Regions from separate parts of the Micromonospora musae genome, predicted to be linked through region 2. Evidence: riboswitches for the same ligand, from Rfam matches in the RefSeq annotation. Region 2 holds a riboswitch; each other region holds the start of a gene.
What was found. A riboswitch is a leader RNA that binds a small molecule or an ion and turns the genes downstream of it on or off. The one in region 2 is predicted to bind S-adenosylmethionine.

Region 1 (3,267 bases), on a different contig from region 2:
AACCATCTCGCCGAGTCGGTGCGCCTGCTCAGACACGAGTTCGCCGTGGGCGACGAGCCGGAGCAGGCCCGGGAGCGGTCGCTGCGCGCGGTCAGCGAGGCCGGCCGGGCGTACGAGGACGGGGTCGGCTTCTCCGGCAGCGTCGTCGTGGCGCAGGTCCGCACGGCGGCGAGCGACCTGCTGGTGGCCTCCGGGATCGATCAGGAGGAGGCGAACCGGCTGATCCGGAGCTCCTTCGGCGATCTGGACACGCCCCGGGGCGGCAGCCCCGAACCGGACGGTGGGCGGCCGAAACCGCCCACCGCGCCGCCCGTCGGCTGACCGTCCCACCGCGCCGCCCGTCGGCGCGCCGCGACCGGCCCGGTGCGGCGTGCTCCGGGGGCTTCGGCCGGTGCCTCGCCGCCGGGGGCTCAGGCGAACGTGGCGAGGGCCGCGATCAGCCGGTCGACGTGCTGTTCGGTGCTGCCCAGCCCGATGCTGGCCCGCAGCGCCGTCGGCGGCAGGTCCCGCCGTCCGGAGCGGGTGGCCGCCTCGGTGAGCAGCCGCTGGGCGAGCGGGTGGGCGCAGAACAACCCGTCGCGCACCCCGATGGAGTGCTTGCGGGCCAGCTCGGCGGCGACCTCGCTGGAGTCCCACCCCGCGACCGCGAAGGAGACGATGCCGACCCGCGGTGCGTCCGGCTCGAAGGTGCGCAGCTCCACCACGTGCGGCAGGGCCGCGATGCCCTCGCGGAGGCGGGCGAGCAGCCGCTGCTCCCGCTCGTGCAGCGCCGCACGGTCCGCGTCGCTGAGGGCGTCGCAGACGGCGGCCAGCGCCACCGCGCCCAGCAGGTTCGGGGTACCCCCCTCGTGCCGGGCCGGGCCGACCGCCCAGGTGACCTCGTGCGTGCCAGCCCCGACCCGGGCGGTGGCACCGCCGCCGGCCAGGTACGGCTGCGCCGCGTCGAGCCAGTCGGACCGGCCGATCAACGCCCCGGCCCCGAACGGGGCGTAGAGCTTGTGGCCGGAGACGGCGAGGTAGTCCACGTCCAGCGCCAGCAGGTCCACCGGCACGTGCGGGGCGAGCTGCGCTGCGTCCACGGCGATCCGGGCACCGTGCCGCCGGGCCACCCGGGCCAGCTCGGCCACCGGCCACCGTTCGCCGGTCACGTTGCTCGCCCCGGTGAAGGCCGCCAGCACCGGCAGCCCCGGCTGCGCTGCCCGACGCAGCTCGGCGAGCGCCGCGTCCAGCGCGCGTACCGCCTCGCCGGAGTCGGCGGGCACCGGCAACCGGACCGAGCCGCGCGGCCAGGGCAGCAGGTTCGCGTGGTGCTCGCCGGCGAAGGTGACCACCGTGGTGCCGGCGGGCAATGCCCGGGCCAGCAGGTTCAGCGCGTCCGTGGTGTTACGGGTGAAGATCACGTGGTCGTCGGCCCGGGCGCCGAAGAAGTCACCCACCGTCTGCCGGGCCCGCTCGTAGGCGAGCGTGCAGCGGCGGGAGAGCGCCCCGGCGCCGCGGTGCACGCTCGCGTACCAGGGAAGCAGCTCGGCCACCGCGTCGGCCGCGGCCCGCGCGCACGGCGCGGTGGCCGCGTAGTCGAGGTTGATCTCACCCGGTACACCGAGCACGTCGAGCGGCTCCGCCTCGGCCGGGACGGCGGGCACGGTGGCGTTCGGGGACACGAGGGCGACGGACACGGGGGAACCTCCCGGGCCAGGGACCCCGGGGCTACGTCGGGACGGGGTCCGCGCTTGCCCGGCACGCGGATCGGGGCCGGGCCCGGTCATCACCCGGGGCACCCCACCGCGAACTCGACGAGGGTTGCCGGCCAGCAAGCCGGGGCTTGACGCTGGCGCTCGTGACCTGCGGGCAGCATAGCGGCTGCCGATGCGCCAGGACCACCCGGCCGGTGGTGGCTAGGCTGACCGCATGGCCGACACCCCGCCCGGCGGCGTACCGCCGTCGCCGACCGCGCCGTCCGCCCCGTCCGCCCCGGGTGCCGCGCCCCGGATGCCGCTGCGTCGGCTGGGTTGGCGGCGGCTGCTGGTGCTCGCGGGGCTGGTGCTGCTCATCGCGGCGTGCGCGGTCTTCATGGTCTACACCATCGGCGAGAACATCGGCGTGCAGGCGCTGCTGATCGGCGCGGCGACCGCCGTCCTGCCGGTGCCCGTGCTGGTCGGCTGTTTCCTCTGGCTCGACCGGTACGAGCCGGAGCCGCTGAAGTACCTCGTCTTCTGCTTCGCCTGGGGCGCCTTCGTCGCCACGGCCGCCTCGCTGACCGTCAACGACTTCGCGGCCGGCCGGATCGCCGACGCGCACCTGCCGGCCGCCCTCACCGGTGTGCTGGTCGCCCCGTTCGTCGAGGAGCTGACCAAGGCGCTCGGGCCGATCCTGCTGCTGGTGTTCCGGCGACGGGAGTGGTCCGGCATCACCGACGGGCTGGTCTACTGCGGGCTCTCCGCGGTCGGCTTCGCCATGGTGGAGAACATCCTCTACCTGGGCGGCTACGGCTTCGCCAGCGGCGCGGAGCGGTTCGGGCCGGCGACCGGGGCGCAGCAGGTCATCGCCATCTTCATCGTCCGGATCCTGCTCTTCGGGTTCGCCCATCCGCTCTTCACCTCGATGACCGGGGTCGGGCTGGGCATCGCCGCCCGGACGGCCGACCGTCGGGTCCGGGTACTGGCGCCCGTCGCGGGTCTGCTGCTGGCCATGATGCTGCACGGCACGTGGAACCTGCTGCCGACGCTCAGCCAGGCCGCCGGCCAACCGCTGATCATGCTGTACGGCTTCATCGGCCTGATGGTGCCGATCTTCTTCGGCATGGTCGGGCTGGCCGTCTGGCTGCGCGCCTGGGAGGGGCGGCTCACCGAGCGCAGGCTGCCGGACTACGTCCGGGCGGGTTGGCTGAGCCCGCCCGAGGTGGCGGCGCTGAGCAGCCTCGGTCGTCGGCACGCGGCCCGCGCCTGGGCCCGTCGGGTGGCCGGCGACGCCGGGGTGCGGGCGATGCGCGGCTACCAGTTCGCCGCCACCCGGCTGGCCCTGCTGCGCGACGGCTCGCTACGCGGTCTGGACCGGAAGGCGGCGGATCAGGAGCGGACCGCCCGGGAGGAGCGGGAGCTGCTGGAGGCGATCACCGCGTACCGCTCGTTCTTCGTCGGTCGGGACCCGCAGGCGCCCGCCGGGGTGTGGGACGGCGACCGCTACCACCTGCGCTTCCCGGACGGCTCGGAGCGGACGGTGGCCGCGCCGGTCGAGCCGGTGGTGCCGATCCCGGTGGTGCTGGGCGGG
Region 2 (3,267 bases):
CAGTTCGCCGACGGGACCATTCCGGTACTGCCGATCGCCACCTGCGAGACGCAGGGCTACACGTACGACGCGAAGATCCGCATGGCGGAGCTCGCCGACGGGCCGATCCGGGACCCGGCCTCGGCGCAGCGGCTGCGCGCCGAGGCGGCGGCGCTGCAGGAGCGGTTCGACCGCGACTTCTGGGTGCCGGAGCGCGGCGGCTACTACGCGGTCGGCCTGGACGGCGACGGCCGCCAGATCGACTCGATGACGTCGAACATGGGCCATCTGCTCTGGAGCGGCATCGTGCCACCGGAGCGGGCGCGGCTGGTGGCCGCCCAGCTGATGTCCGACGAGATGTTCTCCGGCTGGGGCGTACGCACGCTCTCCACCGCGGAGAGCGGCTACAACCCCATCGGCTACCACGTCGGCACCGTCTGGCCGCACGACAACTCGATCATCGCGGCCGGGCTCGCCCGCTACGGCCAGCACGAGGCGGCGCAGCGCATCGTCGAGGCCATGATGGAGGCGTCCGCCTACTCCGAGCACCGGTTGCCCGAGGCGTTCTCCGGCTACGACCGCAGGTTCGGGCGGCGGCCGGTCCCCTACCCCACGGCGTGCAACCCGCAGGCCTGGGCCAGCGGAGCCCCGCTGCTCTTCCTGCGTACGCTGCTCGGGCTGGAGGCGGTCGACGGCCGGCTGGTCCTGGCGCCGCACCTCCCGGAGTCGTTCGGCCCGATCCGCCTGCTCGGCGTTCCGGCGTTCGGCCGCCGCTGGGACCTGCACGCCGAGGGCTCCCACGGCGAGGTACGCCCCGCCGAATGACCGGGCGGCCGCTCCCGTCGGCCCGGTACGTCACCCGGCCGGCTGGACCCCCCGCCACAGCTCGTTGAAGGCGGTGCTGTCGAAGAAGGCGGTCCCGTCGACCACCTTGCCGTCGCGGAAGGTCAGGAACCACGCGACCGTGTCGGAGTAGGCGTCCCCGGCTACCGTGACACCGGCGCCGTCCCAGATCACCACCACCGTGTCGGCGTCCTCGTAAATCGCCCGCACGGTCACCGGACGGAACGGGCTGTCGGCGCCGAACCGGGCGTCGAAGGGCCGCAACGCCTGCTCGACGAACTCCTCCGCGGACCGGTAGACGCGGGAGGCCGCCGAGTTGCCGGTGATCTCCCAGCGCATCTCCGGGGCGAAGAGGTAGGTGATGCCGGCGGAGCCGGCGGACCAGTCCGCGAAGGCCCGGGAGACGATGTCCCGGTTCGCTGCCATGACGTCACCACCCCTCCACGGGCCCGACCACCGGCGGCCCGCGACCGCGCCGCGGCGTCGGGCTCCCCGCCACCTTATCGAGCCGACCGCCGCGAATCCGAGCATTCCCGGCGCCTCCCGCCGCCGTCGGGCCTTGCCGCTCCGATCGATCCGGATCGGCGTGCCGACCCCGAGGCGGGCACGGAGCCCCCGGCGATCACCGCGTGCGTGAGAGTCGTCATAACGGCTGGACGACTGTCCGTACCGGGCTGTTAACCTCTTGCGCAGGTCATGAGTGCCAGCGTCAAGCCCCGGCTTGCTGGCCGGCAACCCTCCTCCGCGGTGGGGTGCCCCGGGTGAGGACCGGGCACCGGAGTCGATCCGGTGCAAGCGTGGCCTGGTTCCCAGGTCAGCAACGACCTAGGAGAGCCAATGTCGTTCCCGCACCCCATCTCGGTCGGTCTCCCCGCGTCCGTTCGGCGGCCCCGGCCGCCGGCGCTGACCCGACGCCGGCACGTCGACATGATGTGGGTGTGCAGCGCCGGCTGTCCCGCCGGCGCGCGGCGCTGACCGCGACCTCTCCCGCCAGTCCGAACTTCCCACCGGTGTGCCCGTCCGGCGCACCGTCGGCGGCGCACGTCCGTGCCCCGCCGCTTACCGACACCCGGAGACACCTGTGCGATTCCTTCCTTCCCTGACCCGGTTGGTCGCCGTCGGCGCGGTCGCGATCCTCGGCGCCGCCACCCTCACCGCCTGCGGCGACGACTCCTCCGCCGGCGCGGAGAACCCGTACGACCTGCTCCAGCCGGGGGTGCTGCGCGCCGGCACGCTCAGCGACGCCCCGCCGAACGTGTACCTGAAGGACGGCAAGTTCACCGGCTTCGACAACGACCTGCTCAGCGCGGTCGCCGCGAAGATCGGCCTGAAGGTGGAGTTCGTGGGCACCGACTTCTCCGCGCTGCTCGCCCAGGTCAACAACCACAAGTTCGACGTGGGCAGCTCCTCGATCACCATCACCGAGGCCCGCAAGAAGACTGTGGACTTCGGCAACGGGTACGACTTCGGCTACTTCGGACTCGACGTCCCCGCCGGCTCGTCGATCAAGAGCTTCGACGAGCTGACCGGGAAGCGGGTCGTCGTCGTGCAGGGCACCGTCCAGGACGACTACGCCAGCGGCAAGGGGCTCGACCCGGTGCGGGTGCCGGACTACAACGGCGCGATCAACCAGCTCAAGGCCGGCACCGCGGACGCCTGGATCGCCCCGGCCGAGATCGGCGAGACCTCGGCCGCGGAGAGCGGCGGGAAGATCACCGTGGCCGCGAAGCTGCTCAGCCCCGCACCGACAGCGTACGCGGTGGCGAAGGGGAACGACGCCCTGCGCAAGGCGCTCGACAAGGGCCTCGACGAGGTGATCGCCGACGGCACGTGGAGCCGGCTGCAGGCCCAGTACTACCCGGGCCGGCCGATCCCCGCGGACTTCAAGCCGGGCAGCGGCACCGTGGCGGTCCCGGCCGCGCCGACCGCGTCCGCGTCGGCCACGTCCTGACGGTACGACGAGACGAGCGAGCGGAACGGTAGGAGAGGCGAGACATGGATCCGTTGCGCACCCTGTGGGAGACGTTCTTCGACTGGGAGTCGATGCGCGAGGCTCTGCCCGAGATGCTCACCGTCGGGCTGCCCAACACGCTGATCCTCGCGGTCTCCGCCGCTCTGCTCGGCTCGGTGCTGGGCATGCTGCTGGCGATCGCCGGCATCTCCCGCACCCGGTGGCTGCGCTGGCCGGCGCGGGTCTACACCGACGTGTTCCGGGGGCTGCCGGCCGCCGCGACCATCCTGCTGATCGGCGTCGGCCTGGCGCCGCTCGGTATGCAGGTGTGGGGCCCGAACCCGTACCCGCTGGGCATTCTGGCGCTCTCCCTGATCGCCGCCGCCTACATCGGAGAGATCTTCCGCTCCGGCATCCAGTCGGTGGAGGCGGCCCAGTTGGAGGGTGCCCGGGCGTTGGGCTTCTCCTGGGGCGAGGCGATGCGGATGGTGATC
Region 3 (3,267 bases), on a different contig from region 2:
GATCCACCCGACTTCGCGCGCCTCCGACCGGGGCGAACCCCGGCAACCCGGCAGGCGGGGAGGGACCGGGGCGGGTCAGCCGAGGAGGCCGGCGTCCCGGGCGGCGCGCAGCGAGGGGCGGATGCGGTGGGTGGGGCCGACCTGCCCGGCGACCGCGTCGATCGTCTTCAACCCCTCGCCGGTGTTGAAGACGACCGTCTCGGCGGACGGGTCGAGCTTGCCGGACTCGACGAGCTTGCGCAGCACCGCCACGGTGACGCCGCCTGCGGTCTCGGCGAAGACGCCGGTGGTCCGGGCCAGCAGGCGGATCGCGGCGCGGATCTCGTCGTCGTCGGCGTACTCCATCCAGCCGCCGGTACGCCGCACCGCTTCCAGGGCGTAGAGGCCGGCCGCCGGGTCGCCGATGTTCAGCGACTTGGCGATGCCGGTCGGCTTCACCGGGACGATCTCGTCCCGGCCGTCGTGCAGGGCGGTGGCGATCGGGTTGCAGCCGGCCGACTGCGCGCCGAAGACCTTCCAGCCGCCGGCCGGCGCCTCGACCAGTCCGATCTCGATCAGCTCGGTGAACGCCTTGTCGATCTTCGTGAGCAGCTCTCCGGAGGCCATCGGGATCACCACCTGAGCGGGGATCCGCCAGCCGAGCTGCTCCGCCACCTCGTAGCCGAGCGTCTTGGAACCCTCGGCGTAGTACGGCCGGACGTTCACGTTGACGAACGCCGTGTCCTCGAACTCGTCGGTCTCCACCAGCTCGCCGCAGAGCCGGTTCACGTCGTCGTACGAGCCGTCGACGGCGACGAGCTCGCCTCCGTAGACGGCGGTGGTGACGACCTTGCCCTGCTCCAGGTCGCTCGGGATGAAGACCACCGACGGCGCGCCCGCCCGGGCCGCGTGGGCGGCGACCGAGTTCGCGAGGTTGCCCGTTGACGCGCAGGCGAACCGGGTGAAGCCGAGCGCCCGGGCGGCGGAGAGCGCCACCGAGACGACCCGGTCCTTGAACGAGTGGGTCGGGTTGGCGCTGTCGTCCTTGACCCAGAGCGGGGCGGTGATGCCCAGCTCCGCGGCGAGGTGCGGGGCGGCGACCAGCGGGGTGAGGCCGGGATCGAGGGAGACCCGGGTCGCCGGGTCCTGACCGGCGGGGAGCAGGGCCGCGTACCGCCAGAGGTTGCGGGGGCCGGCCTCGATCTGCTCCCGGGTCACGGTGGCCAGCGCGGCCGCGTCGTACTCGACCTCCAGCGGGCCGAAACACTCGTAGCAGGCGTGCTGCGCGGCGAGCGGGTAGCGGGCCTGACAGGCGCGGCAGACGAGGGCGCGGGCGGGGCTGGCGGTGGTGTCGATGCCGGACGGGGCGATCGTCGACGTCATGTCGAGAAGTCCTCTCATCTTCCCCCGCATCGCACCGTGCGGCGGGGACGGAATTGGCACCTGCCCCGCCGGCGCTCGACGGTGAGCGCGTGGGGTGGTTGCCGGGGCGTCATCGGGCCGTATCCCTAAGCCCCTCTGGATGAGGTGTTCAGTTGTGCCGCCGAGTCTAAGCGCCCGGCGGGGTCGATTTCAGCGGGGCTCCCACGGTGTGAGCGGAGCGCTGCGCCGCAGCGGGTCCCTGGCCGGCCGGGTCTCCTCCCGTCGGCCCCGCTGAACCCAGGGGTGCGGCCGGGTCCGCGGCGGTGCGAGGATGCGGCGGTGACTCCTCGTCCCAGCCGTGGTCGGCTGCTGCTCACCGGTCTGCCGATCGCCGGCCTGCTGCTGCTCGGCGCCTGCACCGATGAGCACGCGGACGCGGGCGGGGACGGACCCCGGCCGGGCGGGAGGCCCGGAGCAGGCCCCACCGCACCCAGCGACGATCCGGCGAACGTCTGCCCGGTGTCGGGGGTCCGGATCCGGGCCCTCGGGACCAACGCGGCCATGGGGCTGCGGGCGCTCGGCCTGGAGCTGACCAACTGCGGCACGGCGGACTACGCGCTGAACGGCTACCCGTCGCTGCGGCTGCTCGACGCCGACGGCACGCCGATCCCAGTCCAGGTGATCGAGGGGGCGAAGGGCATCACCTCGGGCTTCGACGCCCCGCCCCGACCGCTCACCCTGCGACCCGGCGAGCGGGCCGGCGCCGCGGTGCTCTGGCGCAACCTGGTCACCGACTCGACCGTGGTCGCCACCAGCGGCGAAGCTCTGGAGGTCGCTTCGAGCGCCGGCCGCGCCCGGCAGGCCGTCGAGCTGGACGGCCCGATCGACCTGGGCAACACCGGGCGGCTCGGGGTGAGCGCCTGGAAACCGGCGGAGCCGACCACTCCGGCGCCGCCACCGGCACCGCCGCAGCCCAGCGGGGCGCCCTCGGGGGCGACCACCCTCGACCCCCGGGTGTGAGGGCCGCTAGGAGGTGACGTCCTTGCGGGTGAAGCGCCAGTACGCCAGCGCCCAGAAGAGCGTCGCGTAGCTGATCGAGGAGATCGTGCCGCGTACCACGTCGTCGGTCTGCACCGGAGTCGACAGCAGCCCGAGCCACGCGGTGCTGAAGTGGGTCGGCAGGAAGTCGCGCAGCACGCCGAGCGCGGTGATCTGGTCCAGGATGCTGGAGAGGATCCAGAGCAGCACCGCACCGCCGACCGCGCCGAGCGCGGCGTCCGTGCTCACCGAGAGCAGGAAGGCCAGACCCGCCACCACCAGCAGTACGACCGCCAGGTAGCCGAGCACCGCCAGCAGCCGGAGCAGCCCCTCCCCCGGCGGCAGCTCCGCGGCGACGGTGCTGCGCAGCGGCGACCAGCCGTAGCGGAGGGTGCCGGCGGCCAGGGCCGTGCCGGCGAGCAGCAGCAGCGCCAGCCCCGAGTAGGCGGCCGCGACCAGCAGCTTCACCGTGAGCAGCCGGGCTCGGGGCACCGGAGCGGCGAGCAGGTACCGCAGGCTGCCCCAGCTCGCCTCGCTGGCCACCGTGTCGCCGAAGAAGAGCGCCACCACCACGACCAGCAGGAACGACGCCGAGACGAAGATGCTGAAGAGCGTGAAGTTCAGCCCGCCCGACGTGGCGAACGAGATCAGGCTGCCGAACTCGCCGCCGCCGTTGTCGTCGTCGCCGGAGTCGAACTGGAACGCGATCAAGATGATCAGTGGCAGCAACACCATGAACCCGAGCGCCAGCTGCGTACGCCGACGGGACGCCTGCCGCCGGAACTCCGCCAGGAACGGCAGCGTCGCGGACGGCCGATAGCCGGCGGCCGTACCCACCGTGGACGTCCCCATCACCGGTCCCCGCTTCCCCGAGAGGTCTCGCCCACC

Region 1: another riboswitch for S-adenosylmethionine. It lies ahead of D7147_RS21180 (aminotransferase class V-fold PLP-dependent enzyme); the one in region 2 lies ahead of D7147_RS07400 (ABC transporter substrate-binding protein).
Region 3: another riboswitch for S-adenosylmethionine. It lies ahead of thrC (threonine synthase); the one in region 2 lies ahead of D7147_RS07400 (ABC transporter substrate-binding protein).

Annotation. Positions count from the first base shown of each region.
Region 1 covers NZ_RAZS01000007.1:258,423-261,689, forward strand. Annotated here, with positions in the region: gene D7147_RS21175 (FUSC family protein) at 1-321, shown strand, start outside; gene D7147_RS21180 (aminotransferase class V-fold PLP-dependent enzyme) at 411-1,676, opposite strand; SAM riboswitch class IV at 1,722-1,843, opposite strand; gene D7147_RS21185 (PrsW family intramembrane metalloprotease) at 1,909-3,267, shown strand, end outside.
Region 2 covers NZ_RAZS01000002.1:725,255-728,521, reverse strand. Annotated here, with positions in the region: gene D7147_RS07410 (amylo-alpha-1,6-glucosidase) at 1-804, shown strand, start outside; gene D7147_RS07405 (nuclear transport factor 2 family protein) at 835-1,248, opposite strand; SAM riboswitch class IV at 1,515-1,626, shown strand; gene D7147_RS07400 (ABC transporter substrate-binding protein) at 1,904-2,773, shown strand; gene D7147_RS07395 (amino acid ABC transporter permease) at 2,818-3,267, shown strand, end outside.
Region 3 covers NZ_RAZS01000007.1:237,323-240,589, reverse strand. Annotated here, with positions in the region: gene thrC (threonine synthase) at 76-1,362, opposite strand; SAM riboswitch class I at 1,374-1,508, opposite strand; gene D7147_RS21095 (DUF4232 domain-containing protein) at 1,681-2,361, shown strand; gene D7147_RS21090 (ABC transporter permease) at 2,368-3,231, opposite strand; gene D7147_RS21085 (alpha/beta fold hydrolase) at 3,231-3,267, opposite strand, start outside.